Regions from separate parts of the Vibrio taketomensis genome, predicted to be linked through region 1. Evidence: predicted binding sites of a transcription regulator. Region 1 holds the regulator's gene; each other region holds the start of a gene.
What was found. Region 1 encodes PurR, which represses purine synthesis genes. Its sites were predicted from a motif close to TNANGNAAACGTTTNCNTNA; they were not measured.
Positions count from the first base shown of each region.

Region 2: a site for PurR is predicted at 5,571-5,590, ahead of Vt282_RS02880 (NupC/NupG family nucleoside CNT transporter). Genes of this name have one in related genera too.
Region 3: a site for PurR is predicted at 1,992-2,011, ahead of glpX (class II fructose-bisphosphatase). Genes of this name have one in related genera too.

Region 1 covers NZ_AP019649.1:984,905-993,196, forward strand. The annotation lists gene glgC (glucose-1-phosphate adenylyltransferase) at 1-624, shown strand, start outside; gene glgA (glycogen synthase GlgA) at 614-2,071, shown strand; gene Vt282_RS04585 (alpha/beta fold hydrolase) at 2,236-3,033, shown strand; gene Vt282_RS04590 (putative signal transducing protein) at 3,011-3,325, opposite strand; gene Vt282_RS04595 (TVP38/TMEM64 family protein) at 3,340-4,029, opposite strand; gene Vt282_RS04600 (TfoX/Sxy family DNA transformation protein) at 4,159-4,752, opposite strand; cyclic di-GMP riboswitch class I at 4,865-4,962, opposite strand; gene purR (HTH-type transcriptional repressor PurR) at 5,111-6,115, opposite strand; gene torD (molecular chaperone TorD) at 6,321-6,974, opposite strand; gene torR (two-component system response regulator TorR) at 7,214-7,924, shown strand; gene elyC (envelope biogenesis factor ElyC) at 7,998-8,292, opposite strand, start outside.
Region 2 covers NZ_AP019649.1:603,997-612,288, forward strand. The annotation lists gene Vt282_RS02850 (NanQ anomerase/TabA/YiaL family protein) at 1-347, opposite strand, end outside; gene Vt282_RS02855 (HAD-IA family hydrolase) at 625-1,308, shown strand; gene Vt282_RS02860 (DUF3545 family protein) at 1,374-1,556, opposite strand; gene Vt282_RS02865 (alanine/glycine:cation symporter family protein) at 2,320-3,762, shown strand; gene yaaA (peroxide stress protein YaaA) at 3,861-4,634, shown strand; gene Vt282_RS02875 (TatD family hydrolase) at 4,775-5,548, shown strand; gene Vt282_RS02880 (NupC/NupG family nucleoside CNT transporter) at 5,748-6,986, shown strand; gene deoC (deoxyribose-phosphate aldolase) at 7,480-8,259, shown strand.
Region 3 covers NZ_AP019649.1:176,916-185,207, forward strand. The annotation lists gene Vt282_RS00845 (sensor domain-containing diguanylate cyclase) at 1-882, shown strand, start outside; gene glpX (class II fructose-bisphosphatase) at 926-1,933, opposite strand; gene zapB (cell division protein ZapB) at 2,236-2,478, shown strand; gene metF (methylenetetrahydrofolate reductase) at 2,617-3,507, opposite strand; gene Vt282_RS00865 (bifunctional aspartate kinase/homoserine dehydrogenase II) at 3,730-6,141, opposite strand; gene Vt282_RS00870 (O-succinylhomoserine (thiol)-lyase) at 6,142-7,308, opposite strand; gene metJ (met regulon transcriptional regulator MetJ) at 7,531-7,848, shown strand; gene Vt282_RS00880 (malic enzyme-like NAD(P)-binding protein) at 7,958-8,292, opposite strand, start outside.

The DNA.
Region 1 (8,292 bases):
GTATTTGAAGCGAAGACTTTGTTTGCTGAGCTAATCGAAGATGCTGACAATCCAAATTCATCTCACGATTTTGGTAAAGATGTTATTCCAAAGATGTACCCACGTGGTGATGTCTTTGTGTATGACTTTAGCCGTAACAAAATCACGGGTGAAAAGGAAGAAGTGTATTGGCGTGATGTGGGCACGATTGGTGCCTACTGGGAAGCGCACATGGACTTACTTAAGAAAGATGCGCCGTTCTCACTGTATAACCGCAAATGGCCGTTACACACATTCTACCCACCATTGCCTCCGGCAACGTTTACCGACTCGGATAATGGAAGAGTACAAATCATTGATAGCTTAGTATGCAACGGCAGCCTTGTTAGTGGTTCTCGTATTGAGAAGTGTGTGCTTGGTTTCCGCAGTAATATCGCTTCTGCATGTGATATCAGCGAGAGTATTCTGTTAGGTGATGTCAAAATCGGTGAAGGCTGTGTATTGCGTCGAGTGATCGTCGATAAAGATGTTGATATCGCTCCAGGGACGCAAATTGGTGTCAATTTAAAACGAGATCGAGAGCAATTCCATGTCTCAGATGAAGGAATTGTCGTGATCCCGAAAGGAGCGAGAGTTGGTTACTAGAGATTTATCTGTCCTATTTGTTGCCTCTGAAATTGAAGGATTGATCAAAAGTGGTGGCTTGGCTGATGTCGCCAAGGCACTGCCACAAGCGCTATTCGCTTTGGGTCATGACGTTAAAGTGGCAATACCTGGGTATCGTAAGATTAAAGATCTCGCTGATGCGCCAGTGTTACTAGAAACCAAACTAGAGCATTGGCCGCATACTCCGTATCGCGTGCGTCGTATGTCGGTAGGAGATTTACCTGTATTGGCTATCGAGTGCGACCAATATTTTGCTCGCGACGAAATGTATTCCCAGTACAACCAAGCCTACCCAGATAATGGCGAGCGTTTTTCGTTCTTTAGTGCTGCATCTCTCGACATGCTGCCTAAGTTAGAATTTCAGCCAGATATCATCCATGCCAATGATTGGCATACGGGGTTTGTACCTTACTTACTCAAGCATCGTTACGCAGAGCATCCATACTTTGCCAATACCAAGAGCATTATTTCTATCCATAATGCGGTATTTAAAGGGGTGTTTAGTTATGACGAGTTGCCAACCTTGGTTGAAATGCAAGGGCGCTACGCGCCAGATGCGGCGGTCAGTGTTAGCCATGTCACTATGCTTAAAGCCGGTGTGATGACTGCGGATAAAATTAACGCGGTTAGCCCAACGTATGCACAAGAGCTTAAAACTGAGTTAGGCAGTCACGGTATGGCAAGAGAATTTCGTGCTCGCGAACATGATTTGGTAGGGATTCTCAATGGCTGTGATTATAGCGATTGGAATCCTGCAACGGATGAGTACATTCCGCGCAAATACCATGCTGAATTGTCTAGCATGTTGGAAGGTAAGGCAGCCTGCAAACAGGCTTTGCAGCAAAGAGTCTGCCTACCAGAAAGAGACACTGCAGTGTACGGTATGGTTTGTCGTTTGACTAACCAAAAAGGTTTGCACTATCTGTTGCCAATTTTGGAGCGTTTCTTAAAGCTCGATGCTCAATTGGTGATTGTCGGCACGGGCGATCCAATTCTGGCGACACAGTTGGCAGAGATCGCTGCACGTCACCCAGAGAAATTTGCTTTTGTCGAAGCTTACAGCAACGAATTAGCTCATCTAGTTGAAGCGGGTGCAGATTTCTTCTTAATGCCCTCTGAATTTGAGCCTTGCGGTTTAAATCAAATCTACAGCATGGCTTATGGCACATTGCCAATAGTGCGTGCGGTGGGCGGGCTAAAAGATACGGTGGCAGACTATGATATCGACCCTGAAATTGCTACAGGATTTGCGTTTCTTGAGCCTGAGCCAATAGAGCTTTTGAGCGTGATGCAACGTTCGTTATTGTTCTATTTGCAAAACCAAGCAGAAATGCAACGCGTTCAGTTACGAGCGATGAAGCAGCAATTTTGTTGGAAGAAGGCGGCTGAAGAATACTTATCTCTGTATCGAAGTGCATTCCACTAGCCAGTTTTTGGTCTGTTCATTAACAGAAAAGGCACCACACGGTGCCTTTTTTACATTTTTCTCGTCTTAAATCCTCATAAAGTGATATATGATTTATTAGTATCAAACAACAGTATGCTAGGCTTCGTCGGTCTTAGTGTTATCTAATCTATTTTGTAGCGTAAATGAGTAATACCTTGCTGTTTCATAAAACCTATTTACATCCAACAAGCAAAGAATGGGTTGTCTTCGTTCACGGAGCTGGTGGTAGCTCATCAATTTGGTTTAAACAAATCAAAGCATACAAAGCGCATTTTAATCTGCTGCTTGTCGATCTTCGTGGCCACGGTAAGTCTAATCAGTTACTGAAGGATCTGATCTCAAGTCAATACACGTTTAAATCAGTGACGTTAGACATCCTACAAGTCCTCGACCATTTAAAGATTCAGTCCGCGCACTTTGTTGGTATGTCATTAGGCACTATTATCGTACGAAATTTGGCAGAGCTTGCCTCAGAGCGGGTGAGTTCGATGGTGTTAGGTGGAGCAGTAACTCGCTTAAATACGCGTTCACAATTTTTGGTGACACTCGGCAATACGTTCAAGCACGTCGTGCCATATATGTGGCTTTATCGTCTGTTTGCTTACATTGTCATGCCACAGAAAACTCAGCGACAATCAAGGCATTTGTTTGTACGTGAGGCGAAAAAGCTGTGTCAGAAAGAGTTTAAGCGCTGGTTTAGACTCGCATCGGAAGTGAATCCATTGATGCGCTGCTTTAAAGAAAAAGAGCTACCGATCCCAACGCTATATTTGATGGGCGAACGGGACTACATGTTTATTCAGCCGGTACGAGAAATGATCGCAGCACATAAACTGAGCCAACTACGAGAGATCGCCGACTGTGGGCATGTGTGCAATATTGAGCGCCCAGACGAATTCAACCAACATTCGATTAACTTTATTCATCAGCAAATTCGCTAGTACCGCATTGCCAACATAAGGCGAATTGTCCTTCATTGATTTCACCGCACTCTGAGCATTGCCATTCTGGTAGCGAGTGCGGCTGTTCAAATTGTTTAACCAGGGCTTGCGCTGCAGGTGCTTGGCTGACGTCAAAAAGCCAGACATGGGGCTCGCTAGAATCGCCAAAAGGTACTTCACCTTGTAAGCCAAAAATACCTTCGCCACGGACTTCACACTCAATATTATGTGAACGCAAAAGCTCACAGACAATGTGAGCTTGTGGGGGATTCGCTGCGCTGAATATTTTCACTAAGTTACTCCGTATTAAGCGTGACTTTGCGATTGCCCATCACGTTTAAACTTTGCCATCACCCATTTTGCAATGATAGGGAATAAACCAAGTAGCGCGAAAGACACTAATACTGATGGCGATACGATGCCAGACAAACTATCGATTTGCGCTAACTGTGTACCGGCGTTGAGATAAACAGCTGTGCCTGGCAGCATCCCTAGTTGACTGACTAAGTAGAAACGCGCGGTTGTGATTGGGGTTAGCCCCATCAATAGGTTGATCAGGAAAAATGGAAAAACGGGAATTAAGCGCAGTGAGAATAGATAAAACGCTCCGTCTTTGGCTACACCTTGGTTAATGGCGTTAAGCTTATCGCCAAACTTCCCTTGTACCCAGTCTCGTAGAAGAAAACGACTGCTGAGAAAAGCCAGTGTCGCACCAATGGTACTCGCAAAAGATACCAAAAGTAAGCTAGTCCAGAAGCCAAATAGCGCAGCACCTAACAACGTAACAACCGCGGCTCCCGGAATCGAAAACGCAGTGATAGCAACATATATTGCAAAGTATGTGATGGCTGCTAAAACGAAATTTTGCTCGATATAAGCAGCAAGAGCAGCTTGTTGCGCTTTGGCATTTTCTAGCGTGAGTTGATCACCAAATTGGGTGATTAGAAAGGCGATTAATCCTATTAGCAACAGGCCAAAAATCAGTTTCTTGTTCATCTTTGCTCTCCTTATACCTAGCCTGTATTAAGCTTAGTATCTAAATTTGCTGCGTTGATGAAATATAAGAACTTATAAGTCGCGAAAAACTTTCAAAAAAAAGCCAGCGAGATCGCTGGCTAGATTAAGTTAGTGCTGTAAGCGTGCGAGCAATTCCTCTCGGCGGGCTAGGGGGACAACAGACCAATGGGTGCCCTGTATCGCGCCCTCAAGCGACCAAAGAAGCTCGAGGCTAACCTCACTAGTATGAGAGTTACGAATCGCTTTAAACGCCTCTAGAGAGCCAGTTTGATGTAGCTGCTGAACGTCTTCAATGCCTGCTTTTTTAAGCATACGTTCAGTCGCTAGACGTAAATTAGGTAAATCTTTAATACGGGTTGGTTTTGTTTCAGCTTGAGAAGACTTTTCTACTTGCGCTCTGGCATGCGCAGCTCGAGCTATCTCAAGGGCTTTTTCACTGTCGTTATACCATTCTTCACTGAGTGCGAAGTACTTGGTGACAACAGGGAAACCGCGTTTGTGATAAATATAAGGTTCAAAACCCAGTTGCTTAAATTGTTTTCTTAAAGTGCTGTCAGCACGGATATGAAGCTTATTGTGTACGACTAGGGCAAACATGGTTTCGTCTGCGAAAATCCCAAACCCACCAAACATAGAGCGAGATTTAATGCGACCTAGTGGCTCAAATAGCCTCATTGAGTCTTTCAGTATTGGTTTATCCATTCAGTACTTTCTCGGTGTATGTGTATGTTAATACGCCACCAAATCAGGTCCGAGAGAATAGCAGGTAATGCAGGTATCTGGAGGTTAATCAGTTAACGTGTGCATTTCTACCATCGGCAACCCCGCTACCATACAGTCATGTTGAATCATGAATATTTAGGCCGGTGGCTTTGCGTCCCATCTTTTCAGAATGGTTTGCCCTGTGCGTGACTTAATTTGCTTTGCTAAAGATTAAAATACTTCTTGTAAGAAGTATCAGCATACTATGGAAGAATTGTGATCTTAATGCAAGAATAAAGTCTGAAATGTAACATAGCTGATGGTGAGACCATCAGCTATTGTTTTATTAATCATCGAGTTAGTTAATTTTCTTAACCGTAGAGCGCTCAACGATTTCTGGATGCATTTCAAAAACTCGCTTATCGTGTTCTTTATTTTTGATGCGCTCAAGTAGGATTTCAAACGCGTTTTTACCTACACGACGTTTTGGTTGGTGAACCGTTGTTAGCGGTGGAGAGAAGTACTCTGCCAACTCGATGTTGTCGTAACCGATCACCGACATATCTTCTGGAATACGAATGCCTTTTTGCTGTAGGCGACTCATTAGACCAAGTGCCATGGTATCGTTAAAACAGAAAATTGCCGTAGGACGCTTGTCCATTGCAACGATTTGGTCAGCGGCAAGCACGGCAGTGTCACACTCAAAGTTACCTTCAAGAATCCAATCTTCATTAACCGTAAGGTCTGCTTCTGTCATCGCACGTTTAAAGCCTTGAATACGCTCTTGGCAAACGGCTTTTTCGAAGTGACCACTTAAACATGCGATATCTTTGTGACCATGCTCAATGAGGTATTTGGTCGCTAGGTAGCCACCTTCTTCTGAGTTGTCGATGATCTTATCGACTTGAGAGCTCTCTGGGCCCCAGTCCATAACCACTTTAGGAATGTCTTTATGGCGGTCTAGCATTTCGCTCAGTTCTTCGGTTAGGTCTGAACACATTACCAAAATACCGTCGACACGTTTTTCCGCTAGCATGCGAATGTAGTCACGTTGCTTCTCGTAGATACCACCCGTATTACAAAGAATTAGCGTGTAACCTTGGCGGTAGCAGTAGCTCTCAACACCATCAATGACTTCAGAAAAGAACAGGTTAGTTGATTGCGTTACTAGCATACCGATAGTGCGTGTGCTATTACATTTTAGACTGCGAGCGACTGCGCTTGGTGCGTAGTTTAGCTCTGTAACCGCTTCCATTACACGTTCTTGTGTTGCTTCAGCAACAAAGCGCGTTTTATTAATCACGTGCGATACAGTTGTTGTCGATACGCCAGCTAAGCGCGCAACATCTTTTATAGTGGCCATAAGGTATGATCCTATCTATCGCTGCCACATCCGCTATTCACATTATTGGGAATAAATTGGCAGTAAGTATTAGAAATACAAAAACCGCTTGAGAGCAGCGGTTTGTACTTAAGTTATATTAATTTATCGTTTGCGATGACGATTTTAGACCGCATTGACGCTGGTAGCAAATGAAAAACCATCATCGCAGCTTGGGGCGTGTATGCTATTCCGCTTCGCCGGCCAAATAGTTACAGTCGAGTTCAAGGAACGCAACAAGCAATGAAGTGACGGCTGAATAGAAACCAAATGAGTCAAGTGCTTGGCTTTTCGCGGCGAACTTAGGTACCCAATTTAGAATATAACGGCGAATAAACGCCTCTTGTTCAATCAGCGCATCTTCAAAATGGCCTTCTTGCTCAAGCTCGTTAGTGCGAATAATCATATTGCCCAGCAGGTCGAGTTCAATAGCGATATGATCCGCAGGCTCATTCAAACTTTGATTGATTGCCACGCCATGTTCTGCAAGCAGCGCTTCCATTTCTTTGGCTGGCTCATCATGTAGAAGACCTGTTGTGCCGACATACATCGAAGCATATGGCAAAGCAGACTCTTTATCTGATTTCAGGAACAGATCGCAGAAGTCAGCGGCGAGTTCAAGTTGGCCATCTTCACGGTCAATTTGGCGGTTAAGCGCGTCGACTAGGCGATCAACAGATGGTTTAAGGGTTGGGTTTTCGCCTAGGCCAGATAAAAAGCCACGAATTTCAGCGCTTTGGTATTGATCCAATTCAGCTTCGGTCAGCTCTTTGGCAAATAAACTAGAAAACCACCAGTAAATTTCTGCACGCTTTTCGTTAAACGCTTTGAGTTCTTGCATCTAAATAATGCTCCAAGTTTGTGTTCTATTTATATTTTAGCGAAGAAAAATGAATAACGATAATGCCTATTGTGACTAAATGAGTCTTAAAATGGCAAATTGTTAACCGATGAGCTAGGGTTGTCTTGAATCAATAAAAATCATCTTTCTTGATTTTAATGTAATAAATACTAGAAATGTTACGACATATGAATAGAATACAACGGAAATTGATTCCCAATGTAAATAAAGTGGTTTAGATGAGCTATCACGTTTTAGTTGTAGAAGACGACGCAGTGACTCGCAGTAAGCTAGTTGGTTACTTTCAAAATGAAGGTTACACCGTTAGCGAAGCGGAGAGTGGCGAGCAGATGCGCGACACGCTACAAAGTAATTCGATTGACCTAGTAATGCTAGACATCAATCTTCCTGGTGAAGATGGTTTGATGTTGACGCGTGAACTTCGTAGTCAATCGGACATTGGAATTATCCTGGTAACAGGACGCACGGATAGCATTGATAAGATCGTAGGCCTAGAAATGGGCGCAGACGATTATGTAACCAAACCATTCGAGCTTCGTGAATTGTTGGTTCGCGTTAAAAACTTGCTGTGGCGTATTTCTGCCGCGCGTAACGCGGACAGCATGGTTGAGCAAAAAAATGATACCAACATTGTGCGTTTCGGTGAGTGGATGTTTGATATCCAACGCCGTGCATTGAGCCGCAATGGTGAACCGGTAAAATTGACAAAAGCAGAATACGAATTGTTAGTCGCACTTTCTTCATACCCGAACCAAGTGCTAAGTCGCGAGCGTATTTTGAATATGATCAGCCACCGTGTCGATGCGCCGAATGACCGTACGATTGATGTACTGATTCGTCGTATGCGCGCGAAGATGGAATTTGATCCGAAGAATCCACAGATTTTTGTGACGGTTCATGGCGAAGGCTACATGTTCGCTGGTGATTAGTCGCTAAGCATCAATAAAAAAACCGAAGCTAATGCTTCGGTTTTTTTATGTCTAATTCGCTATCAGCGTAGCGTTATACTCGGCTTTCAGAGGCTTCAATGCTTTTCTCTTCGTAGTCAGAAACCCAATTACGTAGCGATTGCCAAATACGGCCTAGTGTTTCATGCCAGTATTGCTCGGTTTGCTCTAGGTAAATCGCTTTCGGAGTGTATTTACTCCAGAATTGATGAATCTCGTTTTGCGCTAAGTAGTTGGTCGGCGCTGGGTAAGGGTCAAGGCCTGCAGAATGGAACTCGTTCAACGCGCGCTGCATGTGGCTCGCTGAAGTCACTAACACCACTTGTTTACGTTTAACGAATGCAGCAGCT
Region 2 (8,292 bases), 380 kb from region 1:
TCAGTAAATTGCTCATCGACAACATCTTCGCTAAATGCAATGTCTTTGCTATCGAGCAAGTCTTCAGCAAGCGAACTGAAAGGCTGCAAGCTGTAACCGTAGCGTTCTTCACCGGTCAATAGAATTTGCACATCTAGGTATTTTCGATGGCACTCTGAGCGGCGGTCGCTAAGTAGTTGAGTGTTATCATCAACCACAAAGAAAAACACCTCATCACCTTCGAGTGGGTATCGTCCATTTTCAACGGAATCATCAATGCGTTGTTTTACCTGCTCAATAATGCGAAGCAGTTTACTCGGAATTTGTTGCTGGTAGCTGTCTAGCTCAGATAGGTTGCCTTTAAACACTTTATACCTCGTGGAACATATTGGCGAGCCTCAAGAATGGTGAATTATAACGGTTGAATTCTAATTGGTTGACCAATTTTGCTAAGGAAGGAGAGGCTGATCAACAATTCGTTCTTGGTCTTGTGTGACGGCGCTTTTTTATCGCTAATTTTCCAATATTTTAGCCAGATCAGAGTTTGGTGCGCTTTTGCTGCTTATTGTTTTGTGTATTCACTGGAAAACATTAGTATGCGCTCAATTCAAATCCACTTGCCACACATATACTCTAAGGTGAATTATGTCTAGCTCGGTAGTGAGCACTCCACAACCCGTCCGCTGTGTTATTTTCGACTGTGATGGGACATTGATCGACAGTGAAAAACTGTGCATTCAAGCGATCCACGATGTATTTGCCAGTCATGATGTGATCATTGCGTTATCTGAAATCAAGAACCAATTTCAAGGCGTCAAAATCCATCTCATCATGGATGCGTATATTCGCCAGTACTCTCAGCTGGAGCATTTAACCGTTGATGACTTGATTGATCAGTATCGTCGCCGCAGTTTTGAGCTATTTGAAACTGAACTGCAGCCAATTGACGGTGTGTATGACGTGCTTGAGAACCTAACGAAACGCGGCATTGATGTGTGTATCGCTTCAAATGCCCCAATCGAAAAAATGCAAGTAACACTACCTCAAACCAAACTCGAACATTACTTCGAAGGTGCTGTTTATAGTGCTTATCAAGCCAATTCTTGGAAGCCAGAAGCGGGATTGATTGAATATGTAATGAAGCAGCGCAATGTGACCGCGGAAGAGTGTTTATTTATTGATGACTCGGTAGTGGGCGTGCAAGCCGGTGTGGCTGCTAATGTGCGTACGCTCTATTTTGTTCATGATGAGCAGCAGAGTGGGGGGGATATGGACCATTCTTTGGTGACGCGGATTCAAACGCTCAAAGAGTGTCTTCTATACTGCTAATGACAAAAAAGCGGTCAAAAGACCGCTTTTCAATCATCAATGGGGTTACGTCAGTAATGATTGGGTTAAAGATCTAAGTGATCTAAGCTGTCGAGCGCTATATCCATATCTCTTAACTCTTTTTCAAGACGGCGACGGTCATTAATTGCTTCAATTTCACGCCATTTGCGTTTGACGGGTTTTGCTCGAGATGAGCGTCCTTTGGAGAAATCAAACTCCATCATATCATCGTAATTTAAGCCATCCATAAGCCACCTCTACTTGACGTTGTTATACCCAAATGACCTCGAGAAAAAGTATGGCGCATTCGCGGTGAGCGAAGGCATATAAAGTCACTTGGGTATACAGGTTGTTTAATACCACCGTCTCTAAAGCCTATCTATGATTGATTTCTCATTTGTTGCGATTCGATGAAATTTTTATATTTTTTGTGCGCAAGGTGACTTTTTGTTCACAAAAAGCGATTAAAAATTGAACGGTTGATAATGTTAAATCGTGCCCGATTGAGCCTTAGTGATGTTAACTGGCTGTTTTAATTTACTAACATCCATTTTTTGTTGTCATGAAATTCACCACGATCAGTACGATTAAGTGAAAGATAACGAAAGATAGAGTCTCAAACTGCTAACTACTAGATTCAGCAAGGGATTATCGCTCTCGTTGGTCAAAACTTATAAAACTAAGCAGTGAATGGATGTTTGTTACGGCAAGTTAATCATGATGCGATCGAATGGTTAACAAATCGATTCTCATTATGTTGTGCTAATGTAAAAAGTAGGTAAAAAACTGACCTTAAATGCGTGTTTTTGCATATTGATTTTTGCAATGCTTCACTGCATTATCCGCCCGTCAAAAAATACGTCGATACGTAAAAGGGAAGCATGAAGCGAGATTTACATGTCTCAGCTGTAAAAAAATAAATCATAAATACTAAGACGAAATTGACACTTAGTACGCAGCTAGATGGAAGGCAGGGATGTAGGGATTGACGAAACTCACTTTGAGGATGTTATGACAGACTTAATCAATTTAATGAATGACCTGCTTTGGGGTTCTATTCTTGTTTATCTTTTGGTCGGGGTGGGCGTCTACTTTACTATTCGCCTAGGTTTTATCCAGTTCCGCCACTTTGGGCACATGTTCTCTGTTCTTAAGAACAGCCGTAAAGCAGACAACGCTGGTATATCTTCTTTCCAAGCACTTTGTACTAGTCTTGCTGCGCGCGTAGGTACCGGTAATATGGCCGGTGTGGCTGTTGCACTCACTGCGGGTGGCCCTGGGGCAATCTTTTGGATGTGGTTAATTGCTATGTTAGGCATGGCAACTGCTTTTGCAGAAAGCACACTAGCACAGCTTTACAAAACCAAAGATGATGATGGCAACTACCGCGGTGGTCCTGCTTATTATATGGAAAAAGGTCTGGGCATGCGCTGGATGGGCGTGCTGTTCTCTATTTTCCTTATCATTGCGTTTGGTTTAGTATTCAACGCCGTACAAGCAAACTCAATTGCCAATGCCATGCACACGGCATTTGGTTGGGAAGACAAGTACGTTGGTATCGGTGTTGTCGTTTTATCTGCGATTATCATTTTTGGCGGTATTAAACGTATTGCACGTGTGGCTGAGCTTATTGTGCCGGTAATGGCATTAGCGTACTTGGCGCTCGCGCTGTTTGTGATGTTCTCAAACATTGAAAAACTACCTGCCATTCTTACCTTGATTGTTAAGAGTGCCTTTGGCTTCCAAGAAGCAGCGGCTGGTGGTGTTGGCTATGCTATCGCGCAAGCGATGATTAACGGCATCAAGCGTGGTCTGTTCTCGAACGAGGCGGGTATGGGTTCTGCGCCAAATGCGGCAGCTTCAGCAACACCTTATCCACCACACCCTGCATCACAAGGTTATGTGCAAATGCTTGGTGTGTTTATGGATACGATTGTTATCTGTTCAGCAACCGTTGCGATCATCCTTATGTCAGGTGAGTTTGTACCAGGCGGTGCGGTAACGGGTATCGAGTTGACTCAAGCAGCGCTAAGTTCACAAGTGGGTGACTGGGGCGGCATCTTTGTTGCCGTGGCAATTTTCTTCTTTGCCTTTACTTCAATCATTGCTAACTACTCATACGCAGAAACAAATTTACTGTTCCTTGAGCACAACCACAAAGCCGGTCTAGGTATCTTCCGTATCGTCGTACTTGGTATGGTTATGTTTGGTGCGTTAGCATCGCTACCAGTTGTATGGTCACTCGCGGACGTATCTATGGGTATGATGGCCATCGTAAACTTAGTGGCGATTATTTTGCTGTCAGGCACGGTGATTAAGCTGGCGAAAGACTACAACCGTCAGCTTCAAGAAGGCAAACTGCCTACGTTTGATGCCAACCAATACCCTGAGCTGAAATCACAGCTTGAAGAGGGTATTTGGGATAATCCGCCGACAGAAGAGTCAAAACGTTAATAGTTTTGAACGATTAAACTAATCAAAAAAGCCATGCAGACAATGCGTGGCTTTTTTTGTACTCTAAGTAAAGAGAAGAATAAGGATAGAGTAAAGTCATGCTGATAGTTGTTTCCCCTGCGAAAACCCTAGATTACGAGTCGCCACTTGCGACTGAAAAGTTCACGCAACCAGAGTTGATTGCGTACTCAAAGCAGTTAATTGATGTGTGCCGTCAGCTAACGCCAGCCGATGTGGCGAGCTTGATGAAAGTCAGTGATAAAATTGCCGATTTGAACGTGGGACGTTTTCAAGAGTGGAGTGAAACATTTACCACTGAGAACGCTCGCCAAGCCATTTTAGCCTTTAAAGGTGATGTCTATACCGGCCTTGAAGCTGAAACACTGTCAGACGATGACTTTGATTATGCACAACAGCATCTGCGCATGTTGTCAGGGCTTTATGGTTTGCTTAAGCCTCTTGATTTGATGCAACCATACCGTCTTGAAATGGGCACGAAGCTTGTCAATGACAAAGGCAGTAACCTTTACCAGTTCTGGGGCAATGTGATCACTGAAAAGCTTAATCAAGCGATTGCTGAGCAAGGCGATAATGTGCTGATCAATCTCGCGTCGAATGAGTACTTTAAAGCCGTCAAACCAAAAGCCTTGGATGCACAAGTGATCACGCCAATCTTTAAAGATTGCAAGAATGGTCAGTATAAGGTGATCAGTTTCTATGCGAAGAAAGCTCGCGGCATGATGGCTCGTTATATTATTGAAAATCGCATCAGTAGCGTTGCTGACTTAACCAATTTTAACGTGGCGGGTTACTACTTTGTTGAGCAGGAATCGACGCCAACCGAGTTAGTATTTAAACGCGAAGAGCAGTAAACGAATGAATAAAAAAGGGAGTGACATGTAACTCCCTTTTTTTCGCCATGATTGAGCTCGTTATAATTAAGCTATTGGTTAATGGAATAGCGATATACTTGATAAGTTAAGAACGATGCAATTGGGATAAGGGTGACTGAGTGTTTGATACACATTGCCATTTAGATCTATTGAGCGCCCGAGGTATCGGGGTCGAAGCGGCGGTTAAACAGGCTGAAAATTGTGGTGTGCAACATATTATTGTGCCTGGTATTGACGCTAGCAATTGGCCAACGATAGCGAATTACGCCCAAAAATACTCATCTGTGGAATGGGCCATCGGCATTCATCCAATGTTTGTAACGCAAGAGAGTCTAGCTGAGTTCGATTTGATGCAAGCCAAGCTGGAATCGGGTGCAGATTGTATCGCCATTGGTGAGTGCGGCTTAGATTTCTTCCACGGACGTGATAACCAAGCTCTACAAACCGAAGTTTTGATCGCACAGTTAAAATTGGCTCAACGGTTTGAATTACCAGTGCTATTACATGTGCGTAAAGCGCATCAAGAGTTAATTCAGCTCTTAAAGCAATACCCTTTATCTCGTGGTGGAATCGTGCACGGCTTTAGCGGTAGTTATGAGCAAGGAATGGATTTTGTGCGCTTAGGCTTTAGTTTGGGAATTGGTGGTACGATTACTTATCAACGCGCGAATAAAACTCGCAACGCTGTTGCATGTTTACCTCTAGAGGCTCTCGTTTTAGAAACGGATGCACCTGATATGCCGCTTTTTGGCTATCAAGGTCAGCCCAATCAGCCTAAAATGGTTCGGGATGTTCTGGCTTGTTGCGTAACCCTAAGGCAAGAGTCAGAGCAAACGATTACGCAAAAAATGACAGAAAACGCTACCAAACTGTTTAATTTGATAGGTCGCTGAGTGTGCTTTTTGTAAATTCAGCCAAGTTAAACGGTTGCGTTTTGTGATTCATGTCTCAATTGTTAATGTATAGTTCGTGCTGTGTGGTAAAAAGTGCGATATGGATACTACTTTTAATCCTTGCGATCAGTATAATCCACCGCGCTTTTGAGCTCCATTTTGTAACACGCCAACAAATAACATAAGGAAGTCATAAACTATGAGCCTGTTTATGAGTCTAGTCGGTATGGTAGTGCTTCTTGCAATTGCATATGCATTCTCATCAAACCGCAAAGCTATTAACTTTAGAACCGTGGGTGGCGCATTTGCTATCCAATTTATCCTTGGTGCATTTGTACTTTATGTTCCTTGGGGTCGCGACCTACTAAACAGTTTCTCTCAAGGTGTATCAAACGTTATCAACTATGGTAACGATGGTATCGAGTTCCTATTTGGTAACCTAGTTAACTTCTCTGTAGAAGGCATTGGTTTTATCTTTGCGTTCAAAGTACTTCCAACACTGATTTTCTTCTCAGCGCTGATTTCAGTTCTGTACTACCTAGGCATTATGCAATGGGTTATTAAAATCCTTGGTGGTGGTCTACAAAAAGCTCTGGGCACTTCTCGTGCGGAATCTATGTCTGCTGCAGCAAACATTTTCGTAGGTCAAACAGAAGCACCTCTAGTGGTTCGTCCGTTTGTTCCTAAGATGACTCAGTCAGAACTATTCGCAGTAATGTGTGGTGGTCTAGCATCTGTAGCGGGTGGTGTACTAGCTGGTTACGCGTCAATGGGCGTGCCTCTAGAGTACCTAGTAGCAGCATCATTCATGGCAGCACCTGGTGGTCTTCTATTTGCTAAGATCCTAATGCCAGAAACAGATACGCCAGAAGAAGACATTCAAGCGGCGATGGACGGTGGTGACGACAAACCAACTAACGTTATCGACGCAGCAGCAGGCGGCGCAGCAGCAGGTCTACAACTAGCACTAAACGTTGGTGCAATGCTAATCGCGTTCGTAGGTCTAATCGCGCTAATCAACGGTATGCTTGGTGGTATCGGTGAGTGGTTCGGTATGCCGGATCTGACTCTACAACTTATCCTAGGTTACGTGTTCTCTCCACTAGCATTCCTAATCGGTGTGCCAATGGATGAAGCGATCACTGCTGGTTCATTTATCGGTCAAAAACTGGTAATCAACGAATTCGTAGCGTACCTAAACTTCACGCCTGTAATGGCTGAGCTATCACCTAAGACTGTAGCGATTATCTCATTCGCTCTATGTGGTTTCGCGAACCTTTCATCTATCGCGATTCTACTAGGTGGTCTAGGTAGCCTAGCGCCAAACCGTCGTAGCGATATCGCTCGTATGGGTATGAAAGCGGTTCTTGCTGGTACATTATCTAACCTAATGGCAGCAACAATTGCAGGCTTCTGTCTAAGCCTAACTGGCATGTAATTCGAGCCCGTTTATATAGACGCAATTGTTATGATTAAATTATGCCCTGTAGCTTGATGCTACGGGGCATTTTTTGTATTTACTCGGTGAATTCACCAGTAAAAATTTTGAGATACAAACCGTTTGCGCTCTATTTGTTACTACAGTTTTATGAGGTTTCTTTATAAGGTAGCGAACGTTGATTAACCTGAAGCTATTTATTGCTGTTCAAGTTAACAATAAAGGTTTACCTTTGAGTAAATGAGTTACTCAAATCCGCATAGAGAATAAGCCTTGCTTAGTTTTCTGTGCGTTTAAAGACACCGCAATCGAAGATTGTTGTGCCATAGGCCAAATTGGTACTGTGCGGTGACAAGGAAAGCAATTGGGGCAAATTCGCTATTTGCCACCGAGTCTTCAAGGAACCAAGTCCGTTCATCAATCACTGTTTCTCTGCCTATACTCACAGAGCATAAGAAACAGTCATATTTTTGAATATTGATCGGAGATAGAAATGAGCGATTTAAAAGCAGCAGCGTTACGTGCACTTCAACTTATGGACCTAACGACGCTTAATGACGACGACACAGATGCGAAAGTAATTTCACTTTGTCATGATGCGAAAACAGCAGTAGGCAACACAGCTGCGATCTGTATTTACCCTCGCTTTATTCCTATTGCTAAGAAGACACTACGTGAACAAGGTACGCCAGAAGTACGTATTGCGACGGTAACTAACTTCCCTCACGGTAACGATGATATCGAAATCGCAGTAGCGGAAACGAAAGCTGCAGTCGCATACGGTGCAGACGAAGTAGACGTGGTATTCCCATACCGTGCACTGATTGCTGGTAACGAAGAAGTAGGTTTTGAACTAGTTAAGCAATGTAAAGCGGCTTGTGGCGATAGCGTACTGCTAAAAGTTATCATCGAAACTGGTGAGCTAAAAGAAGAAGCACTGATCAAGAAAGCATCGCAAATCTGTATCGAAGCAGGTGCTGACTTTATCAAAACTTCAACTGGTAAAGTGCCAGTAAACGCAACACCAGAATACGCACGTATGATGCTAGAAGTGATTCGCGATATGAACGTTGCTGAAACGGTTGGTTTCAAACCAGCAGGTGGCGTGCGTACTGCAGAAGATGCACAAGCATACCTAGCAATGGCTGATGAAATTCTTGGTGATAACTGGGTTGATGCTCGTCACTACCGTTTCGGTGCGTCAAGCCTGTTAACTAACCTGCTTAATACATTAGAAGTGACAGACGAAAAAGCGGATCCAGCTGCTTACTAATATCTTCGTCATATTAGAAGCTGCAACGTCGTT
Region 3 (8,292 bases), 810 kb from region 1:
TATGCAGACTATATGACAGGGAAGCGTGTGGTAACCATTACTCGTGGTATCTATGTTGAAGGTGAGTTCAAAGGCGTGCTGGCGGTTGATAATGTTCTGCATGATCTCATTAATGACAAGCTTATTAGCTACAGTTTAACCGAGCATCAAGGTAGAAATAGCTTTGATCTGTTTAGTTTTACCTATTCTCAACCTTTAATCGTCGCAGGAGAAAATGCGGGTATTTATTTGACGGTTGATGAGCCAATAGGATTGCATTTACAGCACATATTAGATGCCAATCGTGAACAGATAATCGCTCTGATCTCATTTTATCTTCTTGCACTACTTACGCTTTGGTTTCGCGCTACCCAGACGCTCAATACACATCTAAAAGCATTGGCAATGCGCGATCCTATGACTGGCTTACTCAATCGCCGCGGTTTAGAATCCTATCTGCATAGCCTTGAGCAAAGTAGTTATATGGCTATTGCAGTGTTTGATATCGATGATTTTAAAGCGATAAATGACACATACGGTCACCAAGTTGGTGATGAGATAATTTGCCAAGTGGCTAGCTCTCTTGAGAATAGCCTTCGTCAAACCGATTTGATTTCTCGTTTTGGGGGCGAAGAGTTTGTTGTGGCGATTTCAGCGGATTGTCCGCAGCTATTGCGACTGATATTAGATAGAGTTCAGCGCGAGGTGAGTACTCCAAAGTTCGTTCATTCTTTGGGGCGAACCATGTCAGTCACCGTATCGGGGGGCGCATTTGTCTATCGCACGGACTCTCTTTCAGAGAGGCGTGATAGTTGCTCCGATTCTCGCTTGCAACGAGCAGATCAATTGCTTTATCAAGCTAAAGCGCAGGGTAAAAATTGCATCGTTATTGAATCAAACTAAAAAAGGATGGCATTGCCATCCTTTTCAATTCTTAGCGGTACAATTACAGAATAATGTCACGCACTTCAGGATCTTTACGCTCTAAGTAGTGTGTTGATTTGATGCGACGAATCGTACGACAGCGGCCACGAATGAGTAGTGTTTCTGTGGTTGCGATATTACCTTGACGTGTAATGCCTTCCAGCAAGTCGCCTTTAGTGATCCCTGTTGCTGAGAAGATGACGTTATCACTGCGCGCCATGTCTTCCATCTTAAGCACAATACCCGCTTCCACGCCCATTTCTTTGCAGCGCGCAAGCTCTGCCGCACCGTAAATGCGGTTTTCTTCGTTATTGCCCTTCACTTCATGACGAGGAAGAAGCCGACCGTGCATATCACCATCTAGCGCGCGAATTACCGCAGCTGATACCACACCTTCCGGAGCGCCACCGATGCAGTACATTACGTCAACTTCGCTATCTGGCATACAAGTAAGAATAGAAGCCGCTACATCACCATCTGGTACGGCAAAGACACGTACGCCCATCGCTTGCATCTCCGCAATCACTTGGTCATGGCGAGGTTTCGCCAGAGTGATTACCACTAGCGTATCAAGCGTCTTATTTAGTGCTGTTGCGATGTTCTCTAGGTTTTCTTTAAGCGGCTTGTTAAGGTCGATACAACCTTTTGCTCCAGGACCGACGACCAATTTTTCCATGTACATATCAGGTGCTTTAAGGAAACTGCCTTTTTCACCCGCAGCCAACACGGCTAGAGCGTTGGACTGACCCATGGCCGTCATTCGCGTGCCTTCAATTGGGTCTACAGCGATATCAACTTCGTCTCCGCCAAGACCAACAACTTCACCAATGTAGAGCATTGGCGCATCATCAATTTCACCCTCACCAATAACAATCTCGCCGCTGATATCAGTTTTATTGAGTAGGGTACGCATAACTTCAACAGCTGCACCGTCAGCTGCGTTTTTATCGCCACGGCCTAACCATTTATATCCGGCCAGTGCTGCACCTTCAGTGACTCGAGAAAATGCCATTGCCAAATCGCGTTTCATGATGACTCCAAATTGGTTTTTAGGATGGAAGTAATTTTGGCGCGATTCTACCATATCGAAAGGGAAACGTTTGCTTTTTTGCCGTTCGGAGATTGAATTGGATCAAGAAACCTCAGTAAACTGAGTCAGTAACCGCTTGCTGGATGATTAACGTTAGGTGAATGTCAGTAACTGTGCGTTTTTTGTGCGAATAGCGCACAATATCAAATATAGGGCGTGTGTCTCTTGGCTGGGCTAAGTAGAATGAAGGTAACACGTGAAGCGAACTTCACTTTAAGCGAACAGAATAAAGGTAGGCTAAGATGTCTTTTGAAGTACTAGAAAAACTAGAAGCAAAAATTCAAACTGCAGTAGATACAATTTCACTTCTTCAAATGGAAGTGGAAGAGCTAAAAGAAGAAAAAGAGAAGCTTGTTGTTGAAGCTAATGAGCTTCGTGCTAGCCGTGAAGATCTAGAGCAAAAATCTCAACAGATGCAACAAGAGCACGCGGCATGGCAAGAGCGCATCCGCAGCCTACTAGGCAAAATGGATGAAGTAGAATAATCTACTTAGAGTTAAAAAGAGGCTGACCGAAAGGTTGGCCTTTTTGCTATCTGGCCGTTAAAAATAGGTTCAGAGAGCTTTGGGACATGGGTAGTAAAAAGGTCAGCTTGATGCTGACCTTTGACAAATTGCTGAGTGTTATGCCTTAGGGCGAACACCTAATGTATGGCACAAAGCGTAAGTCATTTCAGCGCGGTTGAGCGTATAAAAGTGGAAGTCTTTGACACCCTCGCGGCTCAGTATGCGTACCATATCGATAGCTTGACTAGCACCGACGAGCTGACGTGTGGTTGGATCGTCATCCAGACCTTCAAACTGTTTCGCCATCCAGCCTGGTACTTTGACATGGTTTTGTGCAGCAAAACGCGATGCTTGTTTGAAGTTAGACACCGGCAGAATGCCCGGTACGATTTCCACATCAATACCTGCTGCAACACAGCGATCGCGAAAACGTAGGTAGCTTTCCACATCAAAGAAGAATTGCGTGATTGCGCGGCTGGCACCTGCATCAACCTTGCGTTTCAGGTTGAGCAAATCTGCCTGTGCGCTTTTGGCTTCTGGGTGCACTTCTGGAAAGGCTGCGACAGAGATATCGAAATCATGACGAGATTTTAACAGCTCAACAAGGTCAGAAGCGTACATATCAGGCGCACCACCTCCAGGGGGAATATCGCCACGCAAAGCCACGATACTTTCAATGCCGTTTGACCAATAGTCATCGGCGATGTTGATCAGCTCTTCGCGAGTCGCATCGATACAGGTGAGGTGAGGTGCGGCAACCAAACCGGTTGCGGACTTTATGTCTTTGATAATGGAGTGAGTACGGTCACGCTCGCCAGAGTTAGCGCCATAAGTGACCGAAACGAATTTTGGCTTAAGATGTTTTAAGCGATGCACCGAATTCCACAGTGTATCTTCCATTTTTTCACTGCTTGGTGGAAAGAATTCAAATGAGACATTGATATTGTCTGAAAGCTCAGCAATATTTTGATTCAAAGCGTCAATATGACTGGCGTGTGTGTATCCCATCTTGCTCTCCCTGTGGTAATCCTCTACCACTCGCTTACTAATTTCCTGACGTTTGGACGTCTATATGGCTACAGAATGTAATGAATAAGTTTTAAAGTCAATCATGTGATTATGAATTTTATTCAAGTTGACGTTGAGTAATCTTCACGTAGAACGATTTAATTCAGTTTAGTTTGATGAACAGAAGGCGTGAGCGTTATCGCTGCACGCCTAACGCTTTCACTAAATCAAACTTGAGAGCAGATTCAGGTCCGACTGAATCGCTCCAGCCGTGACCTCTCTGCCTGCACCAGGGCCTCGAATGACTAATGGATTATCTTTGTACCATTTACTCTCAATCGCAAAGATGTTGTCGCATGGCAGCAGGTTCGCAAGGGCGTGCTCACGAGTGAGCGCCTCTACACCTACTGTCGCCTTGCCATTTTTCTCCAATCGCGCAACGTAGCGCAGTACTTTATCTTCGCGCTGTGCTTTGCGTAAGCGCTCGGCGAGTAACTCACTTAGAATATGGCCATTATCAAGAAAGTCATCCAAAGGCAGTTGAGCGAGCTCTTCTGGCACTAGGCTTTCTACTTTGACAGCCTCTGGCTCAATCGTTAAGCCAGATTCACGCGCAAGAATCACCAGTTTTCGCATCACATCTGAGCCATCCAAGTCATGACGAGGATCGGGCTCGGTTAATCCTTGTTGCCAAGCTAAATCGACTAGCTCGGCAAATGGCACACTGCCGTCATATTGTTGAAACAGCCAAGAAAGTGTGCCGGAAAAGATGCCAGAGATAGCAATGACTTCATCGCCGCTCTCACGTAAATCTTTGACCGTGTGATTGATCGGTAAACCTGCACCAACAGTAGCATTGTAAAGCCAATGGCGGTTGATTTTGGCAAAGGCATCCTGCACTTGGTAGTAGAAGGCGCTTGAGGCAGATCCTGCGACTTTATTGGCAGAAATAAGGTGTACGCCTTGGGTTGCAATTTCTTGATATTGAAGTGCTAATTCTTGGCTGGCGGTAACATCAATCACGACAGCTTCATCGTAGCCTTGAATTGAGCCAAGACGTGGTATCCATTCGCCATTTTCATAGCTGATAGCTTCATTATCAAATTGTTGATTCGCATTTGCGGCATTAATGCCATTTGCGTCAAACCAGTAGGTTTGGCTATCGATGATTGCGACTAACTCGAAATTCATGCCACGGCGTTTTTCTAGTTCACTCTTTTGCTCAGCAAATAACGATAACCATGCGCTGCCAATATTGCCTTTTCCGCATAGCGCGATGGCAACACGCTTTTGTGCTTGAAATAGCTGTTTGTGAATGCCTTGCACTAATGGTGTCGTGGCAGAGGTGCGCAAAATGGCAACCAAGCTTAAGCCCGATGTGGACTCGGCGATAAATTCAACCGGAGCATGTTTAAGCTGCTGATAGAAACCGTAAGAGTGAATAGGGTTGCTTGTTACCCCTGCGCCAACAGCAGCTACCATAGAGTAGCCCTCTTTAAGTTTGATTTCGGCTTCAAAGCCTTTGTCTTGCAAATAAGCCAAAGCGCCACCGGCGATTTCTCGGGTGTAGCTTAAGCGCAAGCAATGTTGATCTTCTTGAACCTCGTACGCCAGTGGTTCTAACTGAGCCCTGCTAAGACTCGATAGTGCTTCTTGTCGCAAGCGTGAAAAATCATGACCAGAAGAAACGTACAGTTCTATCAACAGTACTTCATCCAGTGAAGATATAATTTTTGCGCCGCGCCCAGAGGCGAGTACGCGTTCGATACGTGTTGAACCTGCTTCAGGTTCGTAGCTGCAACGCAGATGGCAATCCATCGCACTTTGCGCGACAGGTTGTAGGGTACGGCTATGCAACACGGGAGCAGCTAAGCGTGCCAATTCGCTCGCTTCATCAAGGCGCAGCAATGGCAGAAGGCAAGCATCTTCAACAATACGAGGATCGGCACTATAGACGCCGGCAACGTCGCTCCAAATAGTCACTTTACTCACTTGGGCTAATGCGCCAATCACCGTCGCGGAGTAATCTGAACCATTTCGACCGAGCAGTACGGTATGGCCCTGTTGGTTTTGTGCCATAAAGCCTGTGATCACCACTCGATGTTGAGAATGTTGTGAAAGAATGGCATTTAGCAGTGGATAAGAGGTGCCGCGATCGACTTCAGGTTGAGTTCCAGCTTCTGCACGTAAAAAGTTGCGAGAATCGAGGGCGATAGATGTGAGTTTATTTTGGTTCAGCAGTGTTGATAGTAAACGTGCAGACCAGCTTTCACCATGTCCAAGTACGGCAGCTTGTTCCGCATCAGTCAGCGGAGCTGAAAGTTCTCCGAGTAACTTAAACTCATCGTTGAGTTGGGCGATCAGCGCCGTTTGTTCGTCGCCGCTTAGCAGTTGTTCAATCAGATTTACTTGAAATTTTTTGACGTCTTGTAGCGCTTCGTGAGCGATGCGACCGTCTTTATATAAGCCTTCAATAAATTCAATCAAATGGTTGGTGGTTTTGCCTGCAGCAGAAACAACGATCAAATCCTCCGCTTGAGAGTATTGTTTCAGTATTTGCACCACACGGCGATAGCATTCAGGATCCGCCAAACTGCTACCACCAAATTTATGCAGTTGTCTTTCGATACTCATTTAGTTTTGCTCCAGTGCCAATGCGAATGCTTGTTCCAAATCAGCGATAAGATCGTCTGCATCTTCAAGACCAACTGATAAACGTAATAATTGCTGTGAAACGCCAGCTTCTGCCAGTGCGGCTTCGCCCATCGCGCGGTGTGTCATCGATGCGGGATGACAGATTAAGCTTTCAACACCACCAAGTGATTCTGCGAGGGAGAACAATTGTAGCCCACTCACAAAGGTTTTGAGTTGTTCAAAACTACCTGCAAATTCAAAGCTGAGCATAGAGCCAAAGCCACTTTGTTGTTTGAGTGCAATTTGATGACCTGGATGAGTGGGTAAACTTGGGTGATAAATATTACCGACCAATGCATGTTTTTTGAGAAACTCAAGAATATGCGTTGCGCTCTCTTCGTGGACACGCATACGAGCAGACAATGTGCGTAGACCTCGCAGTGTCATGTAGCTATCAAATGGCGTGCCCGTTGCGCCAATACAATTACCCCACCAAGCGAGTTCTTCCGCCAATTCATGGGTTTTGGTAATGACGACACCGCCAATCACATCGGAGTGGCCGTTAATGAATTTGGTCGTCGAGTGAATGACAATATCCGCGCCGAGTTCAAGAGGCTTTTGGTACACTGGAGTTAGAAAGGTATTGTCGACCGCGACTAAGGCATCAACCGCATGTGCCTGCTGACAAATTTGTTCGATATCCACGACACGCACCAGTGGATTTGATGGTGTTTCAACTAGGACTAATTTAGGCTTTTGAGCTAATGCGTGACTGAGTGCTTGCGGATCAGACTGATCGACAAATAAGACCTTAAAGTCACCTTTTTGAGCGCGAGTGTTAAAAAGACGGTAGCTGCCACCATAGCAGTCATGTGGTGCGATGATGAGGTCATTGGGGCCTAATAAGCTGGTGGCTAACAGATTAAGAGCAGAGGTTCCGCAGTTGGTGATTACCGCGCCTTGGCCTGATTCTAATTGGTAGAGTGTTTTTTCCAGCAAGCCTCGATTAGGGTTGCCTGAACGCGTGTAATCGTATTTTGGCACATCACCAAAAGCAGAGAAACCATAATTGGTTGAAAGATAAATAGGAGGAACGACGGCGTTGTGTTGAGTATCGGACTCTATGCCGGTACGAACCGCGATAGTAGCAGGCTTGCGGGTGCTCATAAGTGTTTCCTTTCGAACAAATTGTGATTTGTCAGTAAGAATGCGTTTTCTCAACGAGCGAGCGTAGATACAATGCATTCACAATCCATTTACGCTACTTTACTTGTCTAAATGTGAGCCGTCAATACATCTGGACGTCTATATGTCTTTGCTTGCAGCCTTAAAAGCCGCTAAAATTAGCACCTAACCAAATTACCGATCAAACTATAACGAAGGTGCGCAATGGCAGACTGGAATGGCGATTACATTAGCCCATATGCTGAACATGGAAAGAAGAGCGAACAAGTAAAAAAGATTACCGTTTCAATTCCATTGAAAGTATTAAAGGTATTGACGGATGAGCGCACGCGCCGCCAAATCAATAACCTACGCCATGCGACTAATAGTGAATTGCTATGTGAAGCGTTTTTGCATGCCTACACCGGACAGCCTTTGCCGACCGATGAAGATTTGCGTAAAGACCGCCCTGATGACATTCCATCAGAAGCGAAAGAATTGATGACGGCGATGGGCATCGAGTTTGAAGCATTTGATGACTAAACGTTGTCGGCTGGTATAAGCACCAACCAGTGATGCACACAAAAACCGCAGTTAAAACTGCGGTTTTTGTGTTTATGATTAACGTTCAAAGAGTCGATAGCAACGACAGCTAAGCCATATAATTTTCAGGCATTTCAATTCGAGCGACACCGGAGTCTACCGCAGCTTGCGCGACGGCTTTGGCGACATTCGCGAGCAGTCTAGGATCCATCGGTTTTGGAATAATGTAATCACGACCAAATTCCAATGAATCCACACCTGCAGCCGCAAGTACTTCTGCTGGTACTGGCAATTTCGCTAGTTGACGAATTGCTTCTACCGCGGCTAATTTCATTTCATCATTTATTTCACTGGCACGCACATCCAGTGCACCGCGGAAAATAAACGGGAAACAAAGTACGTTATTGACTTGGTTTGGATAGTCACTGCGGCCCGTACCCATAA